3 regions of the Heyndrickxia sp. FSL K6-6286 genome follow, and region 3 is predicted to be linked to each of the others. Evidence: riboswitches for the same ligand, from Rfam matches in the RefSeq annotation. Region 3 holds a riboswitch; each other region holds the start of a gene.
The links. A riboswitch is a leader RNA that binds a small molecule or an ion and turns the genes downstream of it on or off. The one in region 3 is predicted to bind S-adenosylmethionine.
Positions count from the first base shown of each region.

Region 1: linked by a shared signal. The riboswitch ahead of MHI39_RS06925 (methionine ABC transporter ATP-binding protein) and the one ahead of MHI39_RS26035 (5-methyltetrahydropteroyltriglutamate--homocysteine S-methyltransferase) in region 3 are both predicted to bind S-adenosylmethionine.
Region 2: linked by a shared signal. The riboswitch ahead of MHI39_RS02395 (methionine ABC transporter ATP-binding protein) and the one ahead of MHI39_RS26035 (5-methyltetrahydropteroyltriglutamate--homocysteine S-methyltransferase) in region 3 are both predicted to bind S-adenosylmethionine.

Region 1 covers NZ_CP152029.1:1,406,993-1,415,290, reverse strand. Annotated here, with positions in the region: gene MHI39_RS06935 (MetQ/NlpA family ABC transporter substrate-binding protein) at 607-1,440, opposite strand; gene MHI39_RS06930 (methionine ABC transporter permease) at 1,468-2,136, opposite strand; gene MHI39_RS06925 (methionine ABC transporter ATP-binding protein) at 2,129-3,160, opposite strand; SAM riboswitch class I at 3,267-3,372, opposite strand; gene MHI39_RS06920 (hypothetical protein) at 3,519-3,857, opposite strand; gene MHI39_RS06915 (MFS transporter) at 4,023-5,291, opposite strand; gene MHI39_RS06910 (thioredoxin family protein) at 5,380-5,697, opposite strand; gene gcvH (glycine cleavage system protein GcvH) at 5,855-6,238, opposite strand; gene MHI39_RS06900 (arsenate reductase family protein) at 6,309-6,665, opposite strand; gene MHI39_RS06895 (acyl-CoA dehydrogenase family protein) at 7,260-8,298, opposite strand, start outside.
Region 2 covers NZ_CP152029.1:433,961-442,258, reverse strand. Annotated here, with positions in the region: gene MHI39_RS02410 (M20 family metallopeptidase) at 233-1,429, opposite strand; gene MHI39_RS02405 (MetQ/NlpA family ABC transporter substrate-binding protein) at 1,514-2,362, opposite strand; gene MHI39_RS02400 (methionine ABC transporter permease) at 2,408-3,070, opposite strand; gene MHI39_RS02395 (methionine ABC transporter ATP-binding protein) at 3,060-4,085, opposite strand; SAM riboswitch class I at 4,170-4,288, opposite strand; gene MHI39_RS02390 (L,D-transpeptidase) at 4,435-4,773, opposite strand; gene MHI39_RS02385 (hypothetical protein) at 5,111-5,584, shown strand; gene MHI39_RS02380 (spore germination protein) at 5,620-5,856, opposite strand; gene MHI39_RS02375 (hypothetical protein) at 6,073-6,306, opposite strand; gene MHI39_RS02370 (hypothetical protein) at 6,355-6,582, opposite strand; gene MHI39_RS02365 (MFS transporter) at 6,676-7,875, opposite strand; gene MHI39_RS02360 (metalloregulator ArsR/SmtB family transcription factor) at 7,876-8,298, opposite strand, start outside.
Region 3 covers NZ_CP152029.1:5,209,602-5,217,899, forward strand. Annotated here, with positions in the region: gene MHI39_RS26020 (anti sigma factor C-terminal domain-containing protein) at 1-500, opposite strand, end outside; gene MHI39_RS26025 (sigma-70 family RNA polymerase sigma factor) at 493-993, opposite strand; gene MHI39_RS26030 (malate:quinone oxidoreductase) at 1,213-2,715, opposite strand; SAM riboswitch class I at 3,290-3,389, shown strand; gene MHI39_RS26035 (5-methyltetrahydropteroyltriglutamate--homocysteine S-methyltransferase) at 3,498-4,616, shown strand; gene phnX (phosphonoacetaldehyde hydrolase) at 4,874-5,716, opposite strand; gene phnW (2-aminoethylphosphonate--pyruvate transaminase) at 5,713-6,807, opposite strand; gene MHI39_RS26050 (extracellular solute-binding protein) at 6,828-7,832, opposite strand; gene MHI39_RS26055 (ABC transporter permease subunit) at 7,861-8,298, opposite strand, start outside.

The DNA of each region.
Region 1 (8,298 bases), 1.5 Mb from region 3:
AACGAACGTATTCCCTCTCTCTCCTTTTTTCCACAAGCATTCTTACTTTGTGCTTTTGTTTGTACACCTCGTAACCGACTCCATGTGCCCCATGCAACGCCTTTTCCATATCATTTGTGTACTGTAACTCAAGAGAGTTAATAACGAATCATTCCTTCCATTTTTTGTTTACGGTCTTTATGATAACAAAGATTTTCTATCTTAACAAAAAGGATATGGCGGATTAATAAAGCATCTCCTTCTATATTCATGAGTCATGGTAAAAAACTTTATTAATTACTTAATAATGATCTTAAATGCTTCAAAATAATAGCTAGTTTCGAGGAGATGTATGAAGTGTTCACTTTATAATAGGAAACAGGAATGAACTTTTTAGATTCGCACAAAAGAGGGGGCATTTCGCTCAAAATTTTCTTGATTCGCACGAAATCCATCTTGATTTGCACGAATTCTATTCTTGTCCCCTGATTCGCACAAAAACAATTGTGATTTGCACGAAATTAAATATGATTCGCACGATATGACTCTTTTTCGCACCAAATATTTTTGAAACTGATTTGCCAATAATAAAAGCTCCGGAAAAAAATTCCGAAGCTTTTTACTATATTATTTACCTGAGACTGGAACAACTGACCCTTTCCACTCTTTTTTAATAAAATCTTGGATTTCTTTAGAATGTAAAACTTCAACTAATGTTTTAATTGATTTTTTGTTTTCATCACCTTTACGTACAGCGATCACATTTACATATGGTGAGTCGTCTCCTTCAATGGCGATAGAATCTTTTTTCGGATTCATACCTACATCAATAGCAAAGTTGGAGTTGATAACAACTGCATCTCCCTCTCCATTATTATATGCTGTAGTTAAGAAGGCTGGATCATATTCATAATCAAATTTTAATTTTTTTGGATTTTCAGCAATATCTTTAATCGTTGCCTCATCCTTATTTACACCATCTTTAAGCTTAATTAAGCCTTTTTCTTCAAACAATGTTAGAATACGACCGTGATCAGCGACAGAATTACTCATTAATATTTTAGCACCATCCGGAAGTTCATCTAGAGATTTATATTTTTTTGAATAAATCCCCATCGGTTCAATATGAATGCCACCTGCATTTACAAAGTCATATCCAAATTCTTTGATTTGTTTTTCTAAATAAGGAATATGTTGAAAATAGTTAGCATCTAAATCTTTTCCATCTAATGCTTTATTCGGTAAAACATAATCTGTGAACTTCTCAATTTTAAGATTGATGCCCTTTTTCTTCAAAATAGGCTTTGCTTGTTCCAAAATCACTGCATGCGGAGTATTTGAAGCTCCTACTACTAAAGTTGTTTCTTTACCATCGCCTTTTGATTTTTCATCTGAAGAACCACAGGCCGCTAATCCAAACACAAGCAATGCTGCAAAAAGTATACCTAACCATTTTTTCATTTGTATTTCCTCCTCTTTAATATGAAGTTATCGCTTATCTATTTTTCTTGTAATTAAATCTCCAATCATCTGGATGATGAAAACGATAATTAAAATTATAATTGTAGCTACAAAAGTAACATCTGTACGATTTCTTTGGAAACCATCTAAATAGGCTAGATTTCCTAATCCGCCGGCACCAATTGCACCTGCCATTGCGGTATACCCTACAATAGCAATGGATGTAACAGTTATACCTGAAACAATGGCCGGCATTGATTCTGGTAATAATACTTTAAATATAATGGTACTCATCTTGGCACCCATAGCCCTCGCTGCTTCAATAACGCCTTTATCGACTTCTCTTAGACCAATCTCCACTAATCTTGCATAAAAAGGTGCCGCACCTATAATCAATGCAGGTAAAGCTGCTTCTGGCCCAATTATGGAACCGACAATTGTTTTAGTAAATGGAATTAAAAGAACAATTAATATAATGAAAGGAATCGAACGAAAAACATTAACAATTGCTGAGATAATTGTGTTTATTGCACGGTTTTCCCATAAACTTCCTTTCGCTGTAAAAAACAATAACAAACCTAATAATATTCCGATTACAAATGTTGCAATCACGGACCAGAATGACATATATATAGTTTCTTTAGTGGCATCCCACATAGAAACCCAATCTACGTTTGGAAAGTATTTCTCAAGCATCTGCCTTCATCACCTCTAGCTCAATCTCCTGTTGTTTTTGTAAATAAGTTAATCCCTTATTTATTTCTTCTTCCTCACCATCTACATGAATGAACAATGTCCCATATGATCCATTCTGTGTTTGTGAGATGTTGCCCTGAATAATATTTACAGAAAGAGAATAATTCCTAATAAGATCAGTTATAATCGGTTGTTCAGCAGAACCTCCAATAAAAGTAATCTTCACTAATCGTCCACTTGAATACATATTTAATAGTTGTTGTACTGTTTCATGGGTATCTTCAGGTTCTGTGAGTTGTCTAACGAAACGTTTTGTTATTTTCTCTTGAGGTTTTCTAAACACATCAAGTACGCTTCCCATCTCAACAACCTGACCATTTTCCATAACAGCAACTCGATGGCAAATTTTCCTAATCACATGCATTTCATGGGTAATTAGCACAATCGTTAATCCAAGTCTTTTATTAATATCCACTAATAGATCCAAAATAGAATCTGTAGTCTGTGGGTCCAATGCAGAAGTCGCCTCATCACATAAAAGTACTTGAGGGTCATTTGCTAAAGCACGGGCAATACCTACACGTTGCTTTTGTCCACCACTAAGCTGTGAAGGGTATGCTTCTTCCCTTCCATCTAATCCAACAAGCTTAATTAATTCGTCTACTTTTTTTCTACGCTGCTGTTTTGATACACCCGCGATTTCAAGAGGAAAAGAAATATTTTCCCTAACAGTACGTGACCAAAGAAGATTAAAATGCTGAAATATCATTCCAATGCCTTGTCTTGCTTTTCTTAGCTCTGCACCCTTTATACTTGAAATTTCCTTCCCAGCTACATGAATCTTACCCGAGGTTGGAATTTCTAGACCATTTAACATACGGATTAACGTACTTTTCCCGGCACCTGAATAGCCAATAACACCAAAAATTTCACCTTTATTTATATCAATGTTAATGTCATTAACTGCTGTAACTTCTCCATTTTTTGTAGAAAATATTTTTTTTACTTTTTGAACGGTTATCATGCTGTCCACCTCACTTGTATATGACGCCTAGTATTCCAATAATCTGGGCAAAATAAAATGCCTTTCTGCAAAATGACAGAAAGGCATGAATAATTATGAAACCTTCCTCTCATCTTCCAAAGTTAAAAACTTTGTGTGAATTGGCACCATTTCAGATATCTGACGGTTGCCGGGCTTCATAGGGCACATCCCTCCACCTCTCTTGATAAGAGCACATATATATGTAATTGTTAATCTTTCAAACAAAAAATCCCGTTATTAAACTTTCAATATCAAAGACTTAATTTAGTACAAAAGTCATTCTATCATGATGGTTAATGACTGTCAACAAAAAATCACAAGAAATATAGTTCTCCATTCATGCAATCTGATAGTCTTTACTTAGCCATAAAATCGATTCAAGTAAAAGTGATAAGCGATAGGAGCCATATAATGTAAGTTCGTTATTTTTCACTAATTGACTTAAGCGAATATGACCATTTAAAAGATGACATAGTATTGGTTTGGAGGCATGTATTTCTAAATTCGATTCGCCTATATCTTTTTTCATTATAGAACAGCTATTTTTAGAAATATACAATCCCCATTCCTCTTTATCGCAAACAAATTTTATCATAATAGGACGGTTTGGAAATAAGGCATTCAAATGTTTTCGATTATCCAACTCTTGAATCAGTCTTTCAAAAAATGAATCCACAAAGATCACCCATTTCTCGTTTATCTTTTATACACTTATTCATTTTTTGAATAGAAAATCCTCTATCTATCGTTCTACAATTTTTTCAAGATATAAAATACATAAAAAATTCTTGTCGAATAAAATCATTATCTATTTATTTCCCAAGAAATTTGTCATAAGTATTTATACTACTTTTGAAATAGGAGGATGATCTTTTTTGCTTCCAAAAGATTTAAAGACAATAAAAAAGTAGATCGACCCCACTAAATATAAAAAACATGTGATTGAAAAAACAATGGCGTAGCCATTATAAGAACCATTTCGTGAAACAATTCCCATTGAAACTGGCCCCATCAACGCCCATCCTAAATTAAATACCATTTGATTGACAGAGTTTGCAAGACCCTTCACTGAATTATCAACTTTAGACATCATTAATGACATTTGAATTGGATTTCCTGCATTCATTAAAGCCTGCCTGAATAAAAACCCAATTGCTGCAAGTAATAAACTATGAGTAAATCCCGTTAATAATAAAAATGGGAGAGAAGCCAATTGCAAAAAGACAACTGCCTTAACCTCCCCTACTTTACTTACTACAAATGGACCAATAAACATAGCGATGGCGGTTGCTGCCTGCCCCATCGAAATAATAAATCCAATCGTTGTATTTGAAGCATTAAATCGATCAGCAAAGTATAAATTTAAATAAGGGATTACAAGTCCTGCACCAAAACCGATTAATAATTGTGCAATGGCAAAAAAGATGATTAATTTAAGACTTTCCTTTTGTTCTTTGAATGAAATGAAGCGCTTATTATTATTTTTATCGTTGTTTACATCTGTTTTCATTTCCTTCAGTCTCATTATTGGCAATATTCCGATCAAAAATATAACTGCGCCAATTATTAAAGTAATCCGAATACTAATAATCGGACTATAGATCCATTCAAGTAAGTCAGAAAGTACTCCCCCAAATATATTTCCAATCACATTAGCAGCTGTCATCAATCCAAAATGTAGTGAAAACAGTTTGACACGTTGTTCAGCTGTAGAGTTTTCAGCCAATAAAGGAACGGATGAAACTTGTATAAATGCTTGGGTTAAACCAGTTAAAAAAGCTGCCATAAGGAGAAGTGTTCTTGGCTCAATAATACTTCGAAGAAATAATGTAACTCCTGTAAAAATTAATCCATATATTATAACTCTTTTCCTTCCCAGTCTATCACTTAATATTCCTGCTGGAATCAGAATAATGGCTGTTGCCAGGGATGTCATTGAGATGACCTGCCCATTCATCTGATCTGGGAAACCGAGTTCACGAATATAGAAGTTGTAAATGACCATAAAAACACCCAAACCAATTTGCGTAAAAACGTTTCCATAAATGGCATTTCTTATATTCGAGTTATAACCTCCCCATTGCTGTTTCCACCTATTTGCCCATTTCATAAAAAAAATCCCCCACCCGATTATTTCGATACCCTAAATAATCATAATCGCGTGAGGAGAAAAAGTAAATGGTCTATTCAGAAATGTTTTAATCATCTTTATTTATTTGTTTTAAAAGCTCATACAAATGAGTAACCGATTGAAAAGCATATATTTTTTCCAAACAAATTCCCTCTTGAAATACTAATAAACAGGGGACACTCTCAATTGAATACTTCTCAGCCATTTCTGGCATATAATTTAAATCAGCTTTTCTAAATTCAAACTGTGGTACTAAATTTTCCACAATATCGAGCATTCTCCCCGCTACCTGACATGTCCCGCATAAAGGTGTATAAAAGTATAATGCTAGTTGCTTGATCTTCCTTGTATTTTCTGTAATCTCTTCCTTTGTCCATTCTTTCATTATGATCGTCCTCTTGTGAATTTCTATATTTATAATATAGCCTTTATAATACTTGGCTATAATTTTTCAAGAAAAAATTAAGATTGATAAAGGTATAAATAAAAAAATGAGGTTGTCCCAAGTTACTCGGAAACAACCCTAGTTTTTTATCTATTTATTAGTCTTCGTTAATCATTTCTTCATATGCTTCAGCAGTCATAAGATCATCTAATTCACCAATATTAGATGGTTCAACAACAATCATCCATGCTTTTTCATATGGTGATTCATTAACAAATTCTGGACTATCGCTTAATTCTTCATTCACAGCAACTACTTTACCACTTACAGGTGCATATAATTCAGAAACTGTCTTAACTGACTCAACACTACCAAATGGTTCATTCGCTGTTACTTCATCTCCAACTTCAGGAAGTTCAACAAATACAATATCACCTAATTCAGATTGTGCGAAATCTGTGATACCGATACGTAGGCTTTCTCCCTCTTTCTTTACCCACTCATGTTCTTCAGAATAACGTAATTCTTTAGGTAAACTCATTCAAAGATCCCTCCAAAGATTTATCAAATTAATATTTACATAAAACACTTTTGTTAGCAAGAATACTAGCTTAAGCCCATGTATTCTTATACATTTCTTCTTTAAATCCAACGGTTACTTTATCTCCATCAGTTAATAGAGGACGTTTAATTAACATCCCATCTGATGCGAGCAGATCCAATAGTTCGTCTTCACTAGCCGTTGGGATGCGATCTTTTAGCCCTAGTTCACGATATTTTTGACCACTCGTATTAAAAAATTTCTTTAACTCTAAGTCGCTTTTTTTGTAAAGCTTTTCTAATTCCTCACGAGAAGGAGGATTATCTACAATATGTACTTCGTTAAAGGAGATTTGATGTTCCTCTAACCATTTCTTTGCTTTGCGACATGTCCCACATTTAGGGTACCAATAAAATGTTAATGTCATTTCTTAATCACCACCTTAAATTATGGGATTATTAGCTATTTTAACACTATATCTATTTTACCTGTTCAATCTTACAAATTCAAAGATTATTTTCCTCTTACCACTTTCAAAATTTTTCTGATGGATAAGCGTTATTACAAAGCTAATAAATAGTTATTACCTTAGTCTGTTTTCCTATAGTTTGTTGCTTTTGTATTAGCCTAACTGCCGTCTTTTACACCCAATAAAAAGATTCAGCGATTCTTATAAAGTTTGTAGCTCTTCAGTGAAATGAAAGGTGTAGCGGTCTTCAGCTGATAGTTATTTGTTAAACTTTACTTAAATAGCAACAATGTTCTAGAAAAGAGCCTTACTTTAAAATATAAACATAAGAAATGCCCTTGATGTAGATATCATCAAGGACATTAACATTATTTTTTATAAAGGCTGTTTTCCTATAGTTTGTTGCTTTTGTAAGAAACCAACTGCTTTCTTTTACACCCAATTAAGAATTCAATGGTTCTTATGGGTTTGTAGCACTTTTCTAGCGCACTTCAACCGATATGAATAATTAAAACTTTTCGTAATTAGCAATAAAGGTTGAGAAAAGAAACTTTATAATACATATTTTTCTGCTTCAATTAGTTTTACTGAAGCTTCACGCTTTTTCGCAATGACATTGATCGGTGTGTGTCGAATTAATTTTCGAAGAGCTGATAACATCATTCGTAAAGTATCACCCGTTTCAATCGCTACAATGGATTCCTTAGCCAATTGCTCAATTTCATTGATTGCTTCTTGGCAGAAAATTTGCGTGTAAAGGACTTTTTGTGCACTCTTTTCTACACCTTCTTTTGCGATTGCTTTTTCTGTACGAAGGACAGCTGATTCCATTGCATATGCTAATGAAACGATATCTGCTACATTTACAAGGACTTCTTGTTCATGTTCAAGTTTTGTTCCATATTTCTGTGCTCCTAAACCAGCTACCATTAAGGCTACTTTTTTCGCACTACGTGTTAAATATTTTTCCTGATCAACAGGTCCATCACCAATTTCCTCAGGCATCATCATCATAAGCTCTTCTTGTAAGCTTTGAACTTTTTGAAGAAGTGGAAGTTCACCCTTCATTGCTTTTTTCATCAAAGTTCCAGGGACGATTAAGCGATTGATTTCATTCGTTCCTTCAAAGATACGATTGATACGTGAGTCACGATAGGCTCGAGAAATTTCGTACTCATCCATAAATCCATATCCACCATGTATTTGAACACCTTCATCAACAACATAATCTAGAACTTCTGAACCAAATACTTTATTTAATGAACATTCAATTGCATATTCAGCAATCGAATTAGCAATTTCATGACCATCCTTCACATCAATATGGCTCATTCTTTCATCAAAGAGACCAACCGTACGATAAACTGAACTTTCAGCTGCGTAAATTTTTGCTGCCATTGTTGCAAGCTTTTCTTTCGTTAAATTAAATGAAGAAATTGGTGTTTTGAATTGTTTTCTTTGATTAGCATATTTTGCTGTAATTTCAAACGCACTTTTTGATCCGCCAACTGTACCCACACCTAATTTATAACGTCCAATATTTAAAATATTGAAAGCAATTTTATGACCTTTTCCCACTTCACCAAGCAGA
Region 2 (8,298 bases), 500 kb from region 3:
GGAATGAAAGGACTTGTCGGTCTTCCAAACTTTTTATTCGTTTTAACATTCCCTAAATAGCAACGATATTTGAAAAAATAGTTTTAGAAAAATATTATAGCTAAGTTATCTTATCATAATTTCTGAAGGAACTCTAAACTAATTTTCAATAAAAATAAGGTGTAAGACAAATGTCCTACACCTTTGTTTTTATTTACTCTCTCGAGAGATTAGTATATTCAATGTTCATTTCTTACTTCTTTAATTGTGCCTCAAAATCAGCACGGACTTTTTCCAGTAAGCCAGGCTCTGTTAAAATTTGATATCCAGTAAAGGCCAATGCTTTCGCTCCCGTAATTAATGCTTTATCCCCGAGTTCTGATTTAGCACATTCCCGAAATTCATTTGTATGGCCAATTAAATCATCAGGGCCAATTTTAATATATGGATGTGCGGTCGGAACAACATGACTAACATTTCCAGCATCCGAAGATCCAATCCCTTTTTCCTTTTCTGTCGATACCACTTCACCTAGTAATTCAAGTTCTTTCTTTATTACTTCATCGAGCGTATCATTGATGACGAAATCATGAACCTCATTTTGGAAACGTTCAACTTTTACTGTACTTCCCGTCGCAAGTGCTGCTCCTTGAGCGATATTTCGTACCTTCTCAGATACTTCTTCAGCACGCTTCCATGTACTTGCACGGATAAAGAATCGAGCAGATGCATATTCAGGAATGATATTTGGAGCTTCTCCACCATGTGTAATGATACCATGAATTCTCACATCTGTAGGTAATTGCTGGCGTAATGCATTGATTCCATTGAATAATTGGATAACAGCATCCAACGCATTAATTCCCTTTTCAGGCGAACCAGATGCATGGGCTGCCTTTCCATAAAAATGAAAATCTAGCGGATCTACAGCAAGAAAAGGTGTCGTGATACCTGTTTTTCCAGAAGGATGAATGATTAAAGCAATGTCAACTCCTTCTAATAATCCATGTTTAACGAAGCTTCCTTTTGCACTGCCATTTGGCCCTCCTTCTTCCGCTGGTGTCCCAAATACTACTACTTCTCCACCTGTTTCATCAATTACTTCAGCTAAGGCAATCCCCGCTGCTACACTTGTCGTACCAATGATATTATGACCACAAGCATGACCTAAGCCTGGCAAAGCATCATATTCGGCAAGAAATGCAATTCGAGGTCCTTTTTTAGCTGAAGATTTTCGTGCAACAAATCCTGTTTCATGCCCTGCAACATTACGAGTTACCTCGAAACCAGCTTTTTCAAGAATAGCTGTTAATGTCTTTGCTGCAAAGAACTCTTGATTTCCTATTTCAGGATTTTCGTGAATTTTATGGCTTGCCTCAATGTATAGCTCCTTTGAATCCTCAATGCTTTTTACAATACTTTCTCTTAAACTTTCTGTTTGTATTGTCATTATTTTTCCCCTTCCTATTTCTTGTTTTTCATATATGTTTAATCAGAATTAAAGGTAGTGAATGCTAAAAAAATCGACTAGTCCTTATTTAATAATCCCATCAAGATCTTTAATTGGCATATCAACCACGATTGATCCACCTTTTGTATCTTTTTTGATTGCTTCCTCTACTTCCTTACTATGATAAATTTCAAGAATTTTTTTATAGATTTTGTTATCCTTTTCCTTTGTTCGTGCAGCAATAATATTAATATATGGCTTTACCGAATCACTATTTGGATCCTCGAGATAAATAGATTCCTTTGTAATATTAAGACCAGCTTGGCCGGCCACCCCATTATTAATGACTGATGCAGCAACATCTTTTAGAACACGAGGTGTTTGTTGCGCCACAACTGGTGTAATCTTAAGCTTCTTTGGATTTTCTACAATCCCACTTGGGTCACCAAATAGACCAAAATCATCCTTTAATTTAATTAGACCTGCTGATTGTAATAATAATAGAGCACGTGCTTGATTTGACGGGTCGTTAGGAATCGCAATTTCTCCTCCAGTCGGGATGTCATCAGGATTCTTATATTTATCAGAAAACATTCCCATAGGTGCGATTTGTGTAGTTCCAATTGGTGTAATATCTAGGTTATGTTCTTCTTTAAATTGGTTTAGAAAAGCTATATGCTGAAAGGCATTCAGATCGATATCTCCATCGGCTAGTGCTTGATTTGGAATCGTATAATCAGAGAATTCCTTCAATTTAACTGTTATACCCTCTTTTTTTGCCTTTTCCTTAATAATATCCCACATTTGTCCGTCCGATCCTGTCACTCCAATCGTCACGACTTTACTATCTTTTCCACTAGTTTCTTTGCCACATGCAGCAAGAAGGGAAAGAGTGATTACTGCAATAATGCTTAGTAAAAATGATTTTTTCATTTATATTTCCTCTTTTCTTATGATGTTTTTATCATTGCTTTATTTTTATCTACGAAGGAAAATTCTCGCTAAGTAGTTGCCAACAAATTGAGCAATTTGTACAAGAATAATTAATAACACAACTGTCACAATCATCACTTGCGTATCAAAGCGTTGATAACCATAGGTCATCGCCAAATCTCCAAGGCCACCGCCGCCTACTGTACCTGCCATGGCTGAAAAATCAATTAATCCAACGGTGATAAAGGTAATTCCTAAAATTAGTGGACCCAAGGCTTCACGAATTAATACCCCGAAGATAATTTGTAGCTTACCTGCCCCCATGGCCTTCGCTGCTTCTATAATTCCCGGATCGATGGATACAAGATTGTTTTCGACCACACGTGCAATTCCGAAGGATGCTGCTATTGTCATCGGAAAGATAGCTGCAGCTGTTCCAATGGTTGACCCCATCACCATCCTAGTAATTGGGCTAATGGCAACGAGAAAAATAATAAATGGAATCGGTCGAATAATATTTATTAAAATATTTAAGATAGTAGATACCGTTTTATTTTCTAAAATATTGCCTTTTCGAGTGACGAAAAGGAGTAAACCAATAATCGTTCCAATGATTGTTGAAAAGATTAATGTAAAAATAACCATAGTCACTGTTTGACCCGATGCCTGCACTACTCTGGGCCAAAATGTACTCCAATCAACTTGCATGAGTTGTAACCTCCTTTATTTGTACAAATCTTTCTAAATGCTTCACTGCCTTATCAACTTCATGATCTGTCCCTTGTAATTCAACGATAAGCTGGCCAAAAAGCACTTCCTGTAACTCGCTAATATTGCCGTAAATGATATTAACATCTACTTGATAGGACTTCGCAATATCAGAAAGCAACGGTTTACTTGTCTCTTCCCCAGTAAAAACTAATCTGTATAAGCGACTTAATGGGTTAGATCGTAATTTTTCAAATAGTTTAGAAGAGATTTTGTCATTTAAAACAGAACTAATAAAATTCTTAGTTGTTTGTGTTTTTGGATTCGTGAAAATATCAAAAACCGATCCTTCCTCTATGACCCTTCCGTTTTCCATCACTGCTACTCTGTCACATATATTGCGAATGACTTGCATTTCATGGGTGATTAATAGAATGGTCACATTGTACTCTTCATTTACCTTTTTTAACAGATTCAAAATATCACTAGTAGTTTCTGGATCTAATGCAGAGGTAGCCTCATCACAGATAAGAATATCTGGGGATGTAGCAAGTGCTCTTGCAATACCTACCCGCTGTTTCTGACCACCAGACAATTGTTCAGGATAATACTTCGCCTTATCTGCTAATCCTACAAATTGTAATAGTTCTGTTACTCTACGATTAATCTCCTGTTTTGGCACTTTCGCAAGTTTTAATGGATAAGCAACATTTCCAAACACCGTTCGGGAGTTAAATAGATTAAAGGTCTGAAAGATCATTCCAATTCTTTGCCTCATCATCCTGAGTTCCTTCTCTGTAAGCGATAAATTTTCCTGATCATTGACAATCACTTTTCCAGTTGTTGGTCGTTCTAATAGATTTACCAGCCTAAGTAGGGTACTTTTCCCGGCTCCACTGAAGCCGATGACCCCAAATATTTCCCCTTTTTCAATCGACAAGGAGACATCCTGCACAGCTGCAACTTCTCTGCCTTTTGACTGGAAAACCTTACTTACACCTTCAAACTTAATCATGTTGTATTCTCCTCTCAAGAACAAAAAAACCCTTCTTCTTATCCGCACACAGATAAGAAGAAGGGTTTATATTAACCGCTCTACTTCTTATCTTTCAAGCTGATAAAACAATCAGCTTGCAGGAATTAGCACGGTATTTGCAAAATAGCAAACCCGTTGCCGAGGCTTCGCAGGGCCAGTCCCTCCACCTCTCTGGATAAGTAATAGTCATTTTATTTAATTTTTGTTCAATTAATTATGTTCAATAATATTCCGAAATATAATATAAGTCAATATCTTTTTTTATTTTTCTTAAATAATTTTTTTGAATGAAGTCTGTGGACTCGACCTAGTGGATACTTTTTAACCACTAATTTCGGCTTATCCTCACCTTAGTGCCTATCGGAACAATTTTCGAAAGGGAAAGAACATCCTTATTGTACATTCGAATACACCCATGTGAAACCAGCTTCCCAATTGAGGCAGGATTATTAGTCCCGTGTATTCCATAGTGCGGCTTCGATAATCCCATCCACATGATACCGAATGGACCTCCTGGATTTGGCTGTTTATTGATGATTGTATATACCCCTTTAGGTGTAGGGGTCAGCATCTTCCCCCCCCCGATTGGATAGGTTTTGACAACTCTTCCGGCATTCAACAATGTCAAACGGCGTTTTGCTGTTGATACATGAATTTCATATGCCACTTTCCCCACCTCCATTCATACATTATGCATACTCATGGATAATGAACCAATAGACATAAAAAAATTTAGTATGTATCAAATAGATGCAATCATTTTCAATGCCTCAAGACTCGTTTCCTTTGAACCAAAAGCTGTTCAGATAGTTTGTTGCTTTGCAAAGCCCTATTGCCGGCTTTTCTCCTAATAAAAGGTTCAGTGTTATTATGAAGTTTGTAGTTCTTATCTCGGTGTCATGAAAGGTTCTCTTATTCTTAACCTATTCTATTAGAGACAAATAACATCATGGAGGAGAATTTTTGGTAAAATATATTTAACAATCATAAGGAGCTTGATAATCATGAGCAAAAGTGATTTAGAAAAATTAACATTCGAATTAAATAAAATAAAAGAACTAAATAGTAAATTATTGGAGAATAATATTCAACCGATATTGAAAGAAAAAGTTCAGGATTTTTTAGATGCCTTTGAAGATTATTTTAGAGAAAGAGGGCTTGTTGTAAACGCAGGTCACTTGACTGTTCGCGCAGCTTTCGATTCCTTAGAGTTTACTGCTTTTTCAAAGGGCGACCCGACTATATTTATATTAAAGGATAGAGAAACGATTGCCTCCATATCTGTTAAATACAAAACACCAACACGGTCCGCATCATATCAGTTTGACACTGAAGAAGAACAGTTAAAATGGGAAATAAAAAAGGAAAACACATTATTTAGTTATCTGGAGAATCCTGAATTCTACTATACCGGTAGCGAATTCGGAAGACCATATTATGATCCTTTGGTTGTACTTGAGAGTATATTTCATGTGTAAAAGCACTCATTATCGTGCTTTTACACATCCATATACTAAATAAAACTGTTTTTGGCAGTTGCACTATCACTAATATCCGGATCAACAACAGAGGATAAGGGGAGATTCATTAAAGAAAAATCCCCATTCTGTTCTCCGAATGCCTGGTTCCGCTTATATGAAGTAAACTGGTCAATGGCTTGAACGGGGCCAGCATTAATTACAGATGAATTATCCACTGAATTAATCTTAAAGCCTAGCATATTTACAACTGTTGGTGTGAAAAAGAACATTGATAACCACTCTCAAAGCTTCTGTCATTTATATTGGCTCTTTCCTTAAACAATTTTGCAGTTTAGTAATGTTTTAGTAAATAACTATCATCTGAAGACCGCTGCGCTTTTCATTTCAAAAGAGCTACAAACTCCATTAAAATTGCTGAATCCTTTATGGGTGTAAAAGCCGGCAGTTAGGCTTTTACAAAGGCAACAAACTATAAGGCAACAGCCTTATATAAGACTATTTTTGACCGATGGTGAATCGAGAATATCTGAATCAGCTACCGCTGAAACTGGTAGTAGCATTTGAACAAAATCACCATTTTGTTCACCAATTCCTTGATTTCTCTTATATGAAACAAAAACATCTAAATATTGATTCGTTCCCATATTTAACACTGCAGAATGATCAAGGGAATTTACTTTTAAGGTTTGAAAGTTAATTGTAACTGGAGCAAATATCATCGAATCTCCCCCTTTTAGGAAGGAATAATCTAGCAAACACCATGTTTTTTATAACGAATGTTTGCTACTAAACATATCCTCAATATCATCGTCAATAGTCATACTAACTGGAGTAATATGAATGATAGAATCAGCTACATTTTGACCAAATGCTTGATTTTTCTTTGCATATACTCTCTTGCCAATCATCACTGTTGAACCGAAAGAAATTGAACTTCCATGATCCGAAGAGTTAATTTTTATATGATCTAAGTTAATGTTTGTTATTTCAAACATGAGTAATTTTCATCTATCCTCCTTCCACATCCCACTATAAAATTTATATTCCCCACAATGAAAAGAAGAACAGCTATTTGCCAATACCATAAATCACTGGATTACATGTTCGCGTTTTGAAGAATACATAACTAGATAACATAAACCCAATCCAGAGACGAAACAAATAATTCCTCCAATCGATAAAAATAAAAAGGGTAGACTAATTTTTGTAGCAACGAAAGTCCCATAAACAATCCCTAAAGGAACAACTGCTTTTGTTAAAAGAAAACGGACGGACATCACCTGACCTAAAATTGTTTCAGGGACAAGCCGCTGATATAGCGTGGTACTAAAAACATTCCAAAATGGCATGACGATTCCGGCAATTGTCTCAATCAATAAGGCGACGATGATTGCTTTTGTTAAACCTAAACCTATATAGGTACAACCACCAATAAATAAGGAGGAACTCATGACTACATATAAATATTTTTTTGGTTGCTTCAACTTCCCTACAATAAACGTCCCAATGATATAACCAAATGGAAATGCAGCAGCAAACAGACTATATTCAAAGGAGGAACCATCTAATACTTCAGATACATAGGGAAGATACATTGCTTGTGTGGCAAAAACTCCAAAACTAGTAACCGATACTAATAACCCTAATAAAAGGAGGATCTTATACTGTTGATAGATCTGGATTCCTGCCTTGAATTGTTGCATCCATGTTTGTTTGCGAGAAACTCGACTTTTTGGTTCATGAATGAAATATAAACTACTTAGAGAAAAGCTATATAAAATTATAATAAGGAGTAGACTTTTCACACTTCCTATATTCCCCATTATGAATCCAGCAATAGGTAAGGAAAGGAATCTCATCAGCTGAACGAGTCCAGATATTCTTGCATTGATTTTCACTAGATGATCACTATTGACTAACTTTGGAATTAAGGCACTTGCTGCTGAATCATAAACAACAATCGAACTGATAAATGAACAAATATATAAAATCCCTACTGAGTTTTGGTTAAGCACCCAAAAAATAAAAACGAATAAGTAAGTACATACTCTTAACCATTCTGATAGTTTCATCATCGTTATTCGTTTCCAGCGATCAATAAATGGACCAGCAAATAACTGTACAATTAACTGGCCGATTATACTTACAAGCCACAGCCCTCCCATCGCCATTTTTGAACCTGTTACATCATAAACAAGCCAAGAAATACAAAATGTTCCAAATGTACTAGCAAATGTTGAGATTATTTGACTAAGAAATAATAGTGTAATAGAATAATCTCTTTTCATTCACTTATTGTCCTCTTCTTGTAAAAATTCTAATAGCTTAGGTTTTAGCGTACTTAATGTATGATGCACCAAAGAATAAGTTGAATCTTTCATCTTAATTATTTGTGCAGACCGCAAAATCACTAAATGATGATGAACAGTCGTTTTTCCAATTCCTAAACTATCAGTTAATTCCTTTAAAGATCGATCCTTCTCATGGAGGAGTTTGATTATTTTTAATCTCTTTTCATCACCAAGAGCCTTATAAAATTGGGCTAATAATGCAACATCCGGCTCATCAGAAAGACTTGTTTGGCTCACCGGGTAATAAAAGACTTTCGTACCTTCTAAATTTGCATGAATTGTCCAGGGGCTGTAAATATAGTGTGGAATAAGCAGTACCTTACTTATATTTGTTTCCGGTTTATATTCCTCTCCTGTAGC
Region 3 (8,298 bases):
TTCAACAAATCTCTATCATCAAAAATCTCCTTATATATAACGTCTGGGTGATAGAATTCAATGACTCTTTCTCCTTGGTAATATAAAGGGATACGTTCATCCCTTATACTACCTGATCTCGGTGGAACATCCGTAATCAATCTCGACGTTCCCAAAATAGTAAAGACTCTTTCTTTTTCCCCCCACGGTATTGGAACCCCTCCAACTTTCTTAACTAATTTTGTTTTTGCTGTTGCTGATATTGGAGAATAGTTATAAGTTGTTCCCTTTACTTCTTCAACATTTGCTCCTAAAATCTCATTCCAAGTTGAATCCATTATAAATTCATTTTCTATTTTCATATTCATAATCTTATCACCCATAAGATATAAACCAGTAAATACGATTAAGCTTATAATTAATGAAATCAACACCATTTTTGTCATTGAACGTCTCTTTGCCTTTTTTACTAATTTCTCAAACTCTAAATCTTTTGGTAAAAATTCATTTTCTTTATTCATTACCATACCTCCTATATTGTTCAATAAATTCGCACCTGGCTCTGTGTAGAATTGTCTTAACCGATCCTACTTTCATACCTAATAGATCTGCTATTTCATTTATTTTCAATCCGGTACTATATTTAAGAAGAAGTAATTGACGATGCTTCGGTTTTAATTTGTTTAACAGTTCATGGATGTCTTTCTCTAATTCACTTTGTAAAAGTAATTTTTCTGGCGTCTCTTCCTCAAATAATTCTTGTAAGTTGAACAATAAAATTTCTCTCCGTCTAGAATTCTTTCGGGTCATATCATAATATTGATTAATTGCTACTCTAAACAGCCAGCTTTGTACATTAGAAATTCCGACAGAATCAATATATTGTAAGAATTTATATGCAGTATCTTGAATAATATCTTCTGCATCTTCCTTTGAAGCACCCATTTTTAATAGATAAGAGTAAACAAATTTTAGTACTTCGTTAAGTTTTTTTCCCATCATGGAATCATTCATTTCGGACCTCCCACCATTAAAACGTTTCAATCCCTAAAAGGTTAACAAAAACTTCTAAAATAACTTACTTTATTTCGGTTATGAAAGACAATGATCCTCTAGCACGACAAAACCAACTATTAAACTCACACAAATGTTCTTCATCATAAATTTTTACCTCTCTAAACACAAAAAAAGAATCCTTAATCTAATGATAGATCAAAGATTCTTTATTCGTTCTTAACTATAAGCTAATTCTTGTTGACTTAGCCCAAGTGCTTGTGCTGTTGAGGTATGAATTTCTTGTAAAAGCTCTGGATTTTCCATTAAAGACATACCATAAGAAGGGATCATTTCTTTTAGTTTCGGCTCCCATTCCATCATGTATTGCGGGAAGCATTTTTCTAATACTTCAAGCATAACATGAACAGCAGTAGAAGCACCCGGTGAAGCACCAAGCAATGCAGCTACCGAACCATCCGATGCAGTAACAACTTCGGTACCAAATTGTAGTGTACCTTTACCGCCTGTCTCCGTATCTTTAATTACTTGCACACGTTGTCCAGCAACGACGATATCCCAATCCTCAAGTTTAGCATTCGGGATAAACTCTTTTAGCTCTTCCAAACGCTTTTCATTCGATAACAATACTTGCTGGATTAGATACTTTGTTAATGCCATCTCTTTGAAGCCTGCCGCCAACATCGTCAATACATTATTAGGTTTTACAGAAAGGATTAAATCTAAGTTTGAACCCGTTTTCAAAAACTTCGGTGAAAAGCCGGCAAATGGTCCAAATAACAATGATTTCTTATTGTCGATATATCGTGTGTCAAGATGTGGAACAGACATTGGAGGTGCGCCAACCTTCGCTTTACCATATACCTTTGCATGATGCTGTTCAACAATTTCAGGATTATTACAAACCATAAATAAGCCACTGACCGGGAAGCCTCCGATATGCTTAGATTCGGGAATTCCGGTTTTTTGTAATAATGGTAGACTTCCGCCTCCACCGCCGATAAAGACAAATTTAGCTGTATGGTATTCAGTACTACCGCTTTCAATATTGTGTACTTTCACTTCCCATAAGCCTTCGTTTGTACGTTTAATATCTTTTACCGTGTGCTTATAGTTAATCTCAACGTCTAGACTCTTTAAATGGTCAAATAACATGCGTGTTAAAGCACCAAAGTTAACATCTGTTCCAGAGTCAATTTTGGTTGCTGCTATTGGTTCATTATCGGTACGACCTTCCATAATAAGTGGAATCCATTCCTTTAGTTTATCCGGATCATCAGAGAATTCCATTCCTTGAAACAACGGATTATTTGAAAGCGCTTCAAAACGCTTTTTCAAAAACGTTACATTTTTTTCCCCTTGGACTAGACTCATATGAGGAATTGGCATGATAAAGTCTTGTGGATTATGAATCAGTTCACGGTTTACAAGATAAGACCAAAACTGTCTTGAAAGCTGAAACTGCTCATTGATTTTAATCGCTTTCGTAATATCGATAGATCCATCAGCTTTTTCAGTTGTATAATTAAGCTCACACAGTGCAGAATGCCCTGTACCCGCATTATTCCATTCGTTAGAGCTTTCTTCCCCTGGATTTGCTAGTTTCTCAAATACTTTAATTTCCCATTGCGGTGCTAATTCTTTCAGTAATGATCCCAAAGTCGCGCTCATGACTCCGGCACCAATTAAGATAACGTCTGTTTTAGTTTGTCTGTTACTCATTTTTATCGTCCCTTATACCGTTAGATTTGCAAAAAAGGATGTAGACGCTCCTTCTTCGGCGTAACAAGCAAGCCAAGGCGCGACCTGATCACACACACCTTTTCTGTATCAATTCATTCCTAATTATAGTATATCACTATTATTTATAGATTTAAATATCACTATTGTATGAGAGTGATAAGATATCTAAAATTACGTAAAAAATGGAGAAACAATCCACATCATTTAACCTGTTTTTGGCTCCATTTATCGGAATGGTTCTAGTCATAATCGATCGTCGACTCCAAAAAATTATATTAATATAAATAAACAAAACCACTCATCACAACTAAAATGTTCTTTACTATATGACCTCTCTTTGATTATGAATATGATAATTTTGCAGGAGTCCACTAATAGTTCTTTCCTTTTCTTCTTGAATAAACTGATTATTTGTATACCGAGATAACGTTTCCCTCAATAAAAGCCCCTTCCCATATGATGAATATGAGTTCCATCATACTTATTCGCACCGGAAAATTGACATTCTCTGAATATACAGGTAAATTGATAATTAATAATTAAATTTGTCACTTTCTTATTTAGAGAGATGGAGGGACTGGCCCTGAGATATCTCAGCAACAGACATTTTTGTACTGTGCTAATTCCAGTAGCGTTTTGCTTGAAGATAAGAAGAGTAATTATCCATGATTTTAATCTCTTCTTTTTTAAGAAGGGTTTTTTTGTACCCTGAAAAAGCTAAGAAAAAAACTAATTTAACTTTAGAGGGGTTGTCCAATTTGATTAATACAATTAAGAAAGCACCATTTAGAGCAGACCATGTTGGGAGCTTCTTGCGTCCACAAGCACTTAAAGATGCCAGGGCTCAATATAAGAATGGCCAAATAACGAAGGAAGCATTACGTGCATTAGAAGACATTGAGATTGCTAGAATTGTTGAAAAGCAAAAAGAAGTAGGACTAACGGCAGTGACAGATGGTGAATTCAGAAGAAGATGGTGGCACTTAGATTTTATCAGAGCTATTGAGGGGATTCGTGTTTATGAAATAGACATCACTGGTGCATTTAATGGAGCGATGAATAAGGCAGAAGCATATACAGTTGATTCGAAATTAAGTTTCCCTAAGGATCATCCTTTTTTAGAAGACTTCACGTATTTGAAAAGCATTGCCGGTGATCATATTGCGAAAATTACAATTCCAGGCCCTAATATGATTTTCTACTCGGGTGTAGTTGGAAGTGAACCATATTTAAATAATCCTTCATATCCTTCATTTGATGAGGTAGCTAACGATATTATTAAAGTGTATCAAGATGCCATTCAAACATTTTATGATGCAGGTTGCCGCTATTTACAATTAGATGATACAAGCTGGGGAGCATTGTTCAGTGATGCTTTCCGAGATAAAATAAAATCACAAGGATTCGATCCGGATGAGCTTGTGAAAAAATTTGCTGATATTACTGTAGAAGCTGTAGCCAACAAACCCGAGGATATGGCAATTACCCTGCATATTTGTCGTGGAAATTTCAAATCTTCCTGGCTGTATCAAGGTGGATATGAACCCATTGCAAAAGAGTTATTTTCACGTGTTAATGTAGATGCCTTCTTCTTAGAATATGATAATGAACGATCTGGAGATTTTACACCATTACGATTCATTAAAGATCAACATGTGGTATTGGGACTCATCACATCTAAAACTCCTGAACTCGAAGATAAAGATGAAATTATAGGACGGATTAAAGAAGCAACAAAATATGTGAATATTAATCAACTTTGTTTGAGTCCGCAATGTGGATTTGCTTCTACTGAAGAAGGAAATATCCTAACAGAAGAAGAACAATGGAGTAAATTACGCCATGTAGTACGTATCGCAAAAGAGGTCTGGGGACAATAGTTTCACTTACATAAGATAAACCGGGCAAAAAATGCCCGGTCCTTTTATTACTCATCAGAGCTTCTCCATCAAGGCTAGCTAGGAAAGAAATTAATTTTACAAAAGAGGTTATTAAAAAAAACCGGCTAAATATGATTGAATCGAATTAGGTAGTAGTTGGAAGAATAATCCTTTATATTTAATATCAAAGAAGCAAGCAACACATTAAAGCATTATAAATAATAAAATAAATATCTTATTCTTTTTTGATATTGATTTCAATAAATCCCCTCCACTAAGTACGTTAAACCTGCACTAGGCTTCTTACCTTCCGAGATAAGACTGTTAATTTTTTCAATTAATTCAGGTAGTTCTCCCATTGTTTTTATTGTAAAATCTGCCCCGCTTTGTAAAAAAGTTTGTTCTGTTCTAGAGATGGCCTTCTCTTGATCTACCTCGGATAAGGCATCATATTCAGATAAACTTAGCCCCATTTCGGAACTACCTATTATGACGCCGACTGACCAAACGCCAGCATTAACCGCCTCTTTTATGTCTGAGGTCGTATCTCCAACTTTTACTACCTTCCAGGATGCTGATAATTTCAATGCTTCAATGTTTCGATAAATCATATAAGGATAAGGTCTTCCCAGAGAATTGGTACCATCAGGAGTGATATAAAAATCTGGACTATACCCTTTTTTGTGTGCATTAGGTACAACAACATCCATCATGGATTGTGTGTAACCTGTTGTTGAACCGATTTTCAATCCTTGGCTTCTTAAAGTTTGAACGGCCTCAATCACCTCAGGAATGAGATCTGTATACTCAGCTAAGGATGACATGAGTGCAGGCTCGAATTCAGCATATAATTTCTCTACATCTTGTTCATTAAACTCTCTGCCAAATCTCTCCTTCCATAAATGAGAGATTCTAGGCATCGACAGCATGGCACGAATGTGGTCAATCTTAAGCAATCCCATCGGTGCTCTTGCTTCCTCCATTGTCACATCAACACCTGCATGTTTAAAAATATCAATAAATACATTTACTGGTGCAAAGCAGCCGAAATCCACCGTTGTTCCTGCCCAATCCAAAATTACTCCTTCAATTTTATTCACTTTACCATCACTCCCATATATTCTTCAATAATTTCACACAATGCTAGGATATCTTCTTCATAAATTTCACCAATATTCCCAATGCGGAAGGTATCTATATCGGTTAGTTTTCCTGGATAGAGGACAAAGCCTCTCTCCTTTGTATAGGAATAGAATTCTTCAAAGTTGAATTTCTCATTTGGGAAAAGAAAGGTTGTAATAATCGGCGATTGTTTATCATCTGTAATATAGGCATGAATTCCTATCTTGGCAAGTCTCTCTCTTAACATACGATTATTAGTTTGATACCGGGCAAATCTTGCTGGAATGCCGCCTTCTTCTATTAATTCATCAATTGCTTTAGAAAAGGCAGCCACTACATGTGTTGGTGAGGTGTAGCGCCATTTTCCATCCTTCTCCATTTCTACCCATTGATCATATAAATCTAATGATAGACTTTGAGAGTTCCCCTTACATGCTAGTAGTTTCTCACGTTTAGCAATAACAAAGCCAAAGCCAGGTACACCTTGAATACATTTATTTGCGCTGCTGATTAAATAGTCAATTCCTAGAACAGGTACATTGATTTCTAGACCGCCAAAGCTGCTCATTGCATCAATAATTAAGGTTTTTCCAAACTCCTTCGACAGTTTTGAAACCATTTCAATTGGATTTAAGATTCCTGTCGTTGTCTCACAATGAACCATGATTATATGTGTAATTTCTTGATCTTCCTCTAAAATAGCCTTTATTTCCATTTCAATTGGGTACTCATTGTATTGTACACGATACTCCTTAAAGTTAAGGCCGATGTACATTGCCATTTTTATCATTCGTTCACCATATGCACCGTTCGTGATGATTAAAGCTTTATCTTCATTTGCAATGGCTGTATGCATGACGGATTCAACTGCGAACGTACCGCTCCCTTGCATAAGCACAACCGTATATTCATCCTCAGCAGCAACTGCCAATTCAAGAAGCTGCGCCCTAATTTTTTGCGTAATGGATTTATAATCATTGTCCCACGTGCAACGGTCAAATAGCATTTCCTCTTTAACCGTGCTTGTAGTGGTTAAAGGACCTGGTGTTATTAGTTTATAATTGTACATGTCCATCTCTCCCTATTTTTTTACTTCGCTGAATTGAAAAACTCTTGATGCTGCTTTAATAGTTCAACAGTTAATGGTTTTTCAAATTTCTTTGTGTGGGCAGGTTTATGTATATCACTAATTGTTTCTCCTTCGTAAAGGGCAACTGGATAATTGTTGATTAACTCTTTTCTGCCTTCCTTAACAATGACCTCTGCCATTTTCATCGCTAAATCTGTTGTTTTATCATCCTTTTTCACCACAGCAATAGATTCAGTCAGTGAGAAATTTCCTTCAGATGGATCAATATAATCAATTGGTGCCCCTTGTTCTTTTGCAATTACTGCTTGGTGACGAAGTCCAAAACCCGCAGCCACTTCCCCAGCCTGAACTTTCTTAATAGGACCTGATCCAGAACTTTCAAGATGTGGACCAACATTTGTTACTAGATCGTGAAGAATAGCTTTTCCTTTCTTCTCTCCATATTGATTGATAATAGCTTGGACTAATAACCAGGCTGTAGAAGAGTCCATAATATTTGGGATCGATACTAATCCTTTAAACTCCGGCTTTGTTAAGTCCTTTATAGAAGTCGGCATTGGTAGACCCTTTTCTTTGATGACCTCGGTATTGACAAATATAGAACCGGTATTAGCTAGAATCGGTGTATAGTAGGATGGATATGTTTCTAATGCATTCGCTGTGAATGTTAAATCTGTAAACATTTTGTGCTTTTCTTGAGCACTTTGGATAAAATAAGAACTCATTGTGACTAAATTAGCATCTATTTTATCTCCCTCAGCGGTTAGCTTTCCTCCTAATTCAGATGTACCCAAAGATTGAACGACATATTTCCCCTCATAGCCCGCATCTTTTAATGACTTTTCCATCGCTGCAACTGCTTCTTCATCCCCATTCGTTAAAATAACTACTTTCTTTGCTTTATTTGCCTTTACTGCATTTGAATTATTATTACAGCCAACTAATGTAAGTACTAAACTAAAAGCAATAAGACACAGTAACATTCCCTTAATCGTTTTAAACATCATTTATCCCTCACTTTTATCAAAAGTTTCAATTCCCATTAATTGATGGTCGTTTTTGAATATAATCACAAAGTAATTTAACGATTAAATTAGTACCAAAAATGAGTATCGATAATACAAAGATTTCATTGAATTTAGCAAAGTGCTGCAATTCTTTAATTTTGCTCGCTACTACTGAAGTTTCAGCGGTAACTAAGAAGATAATTCCACTAATCGTTACCATCGCATTAATGAAATAGTAGCTAAACATTTCAAATATTGTTGATACTGAGTTTGGCAAAAGAACGCGTCGAACCGTCTTTAGCCAGCTATCTCCCAATAATTCTCCCGTTGTTTCCCAAGTCGGATTCATTTTAGCTAGGGTATTTTTAGCCATTAAATAAGGCGTCGTAAAATAGTGGACCAATGTACATAGCACAATAATGGTGATCGTTCCTTTTAAACTGCTATTATTAAAAAGAAGTAA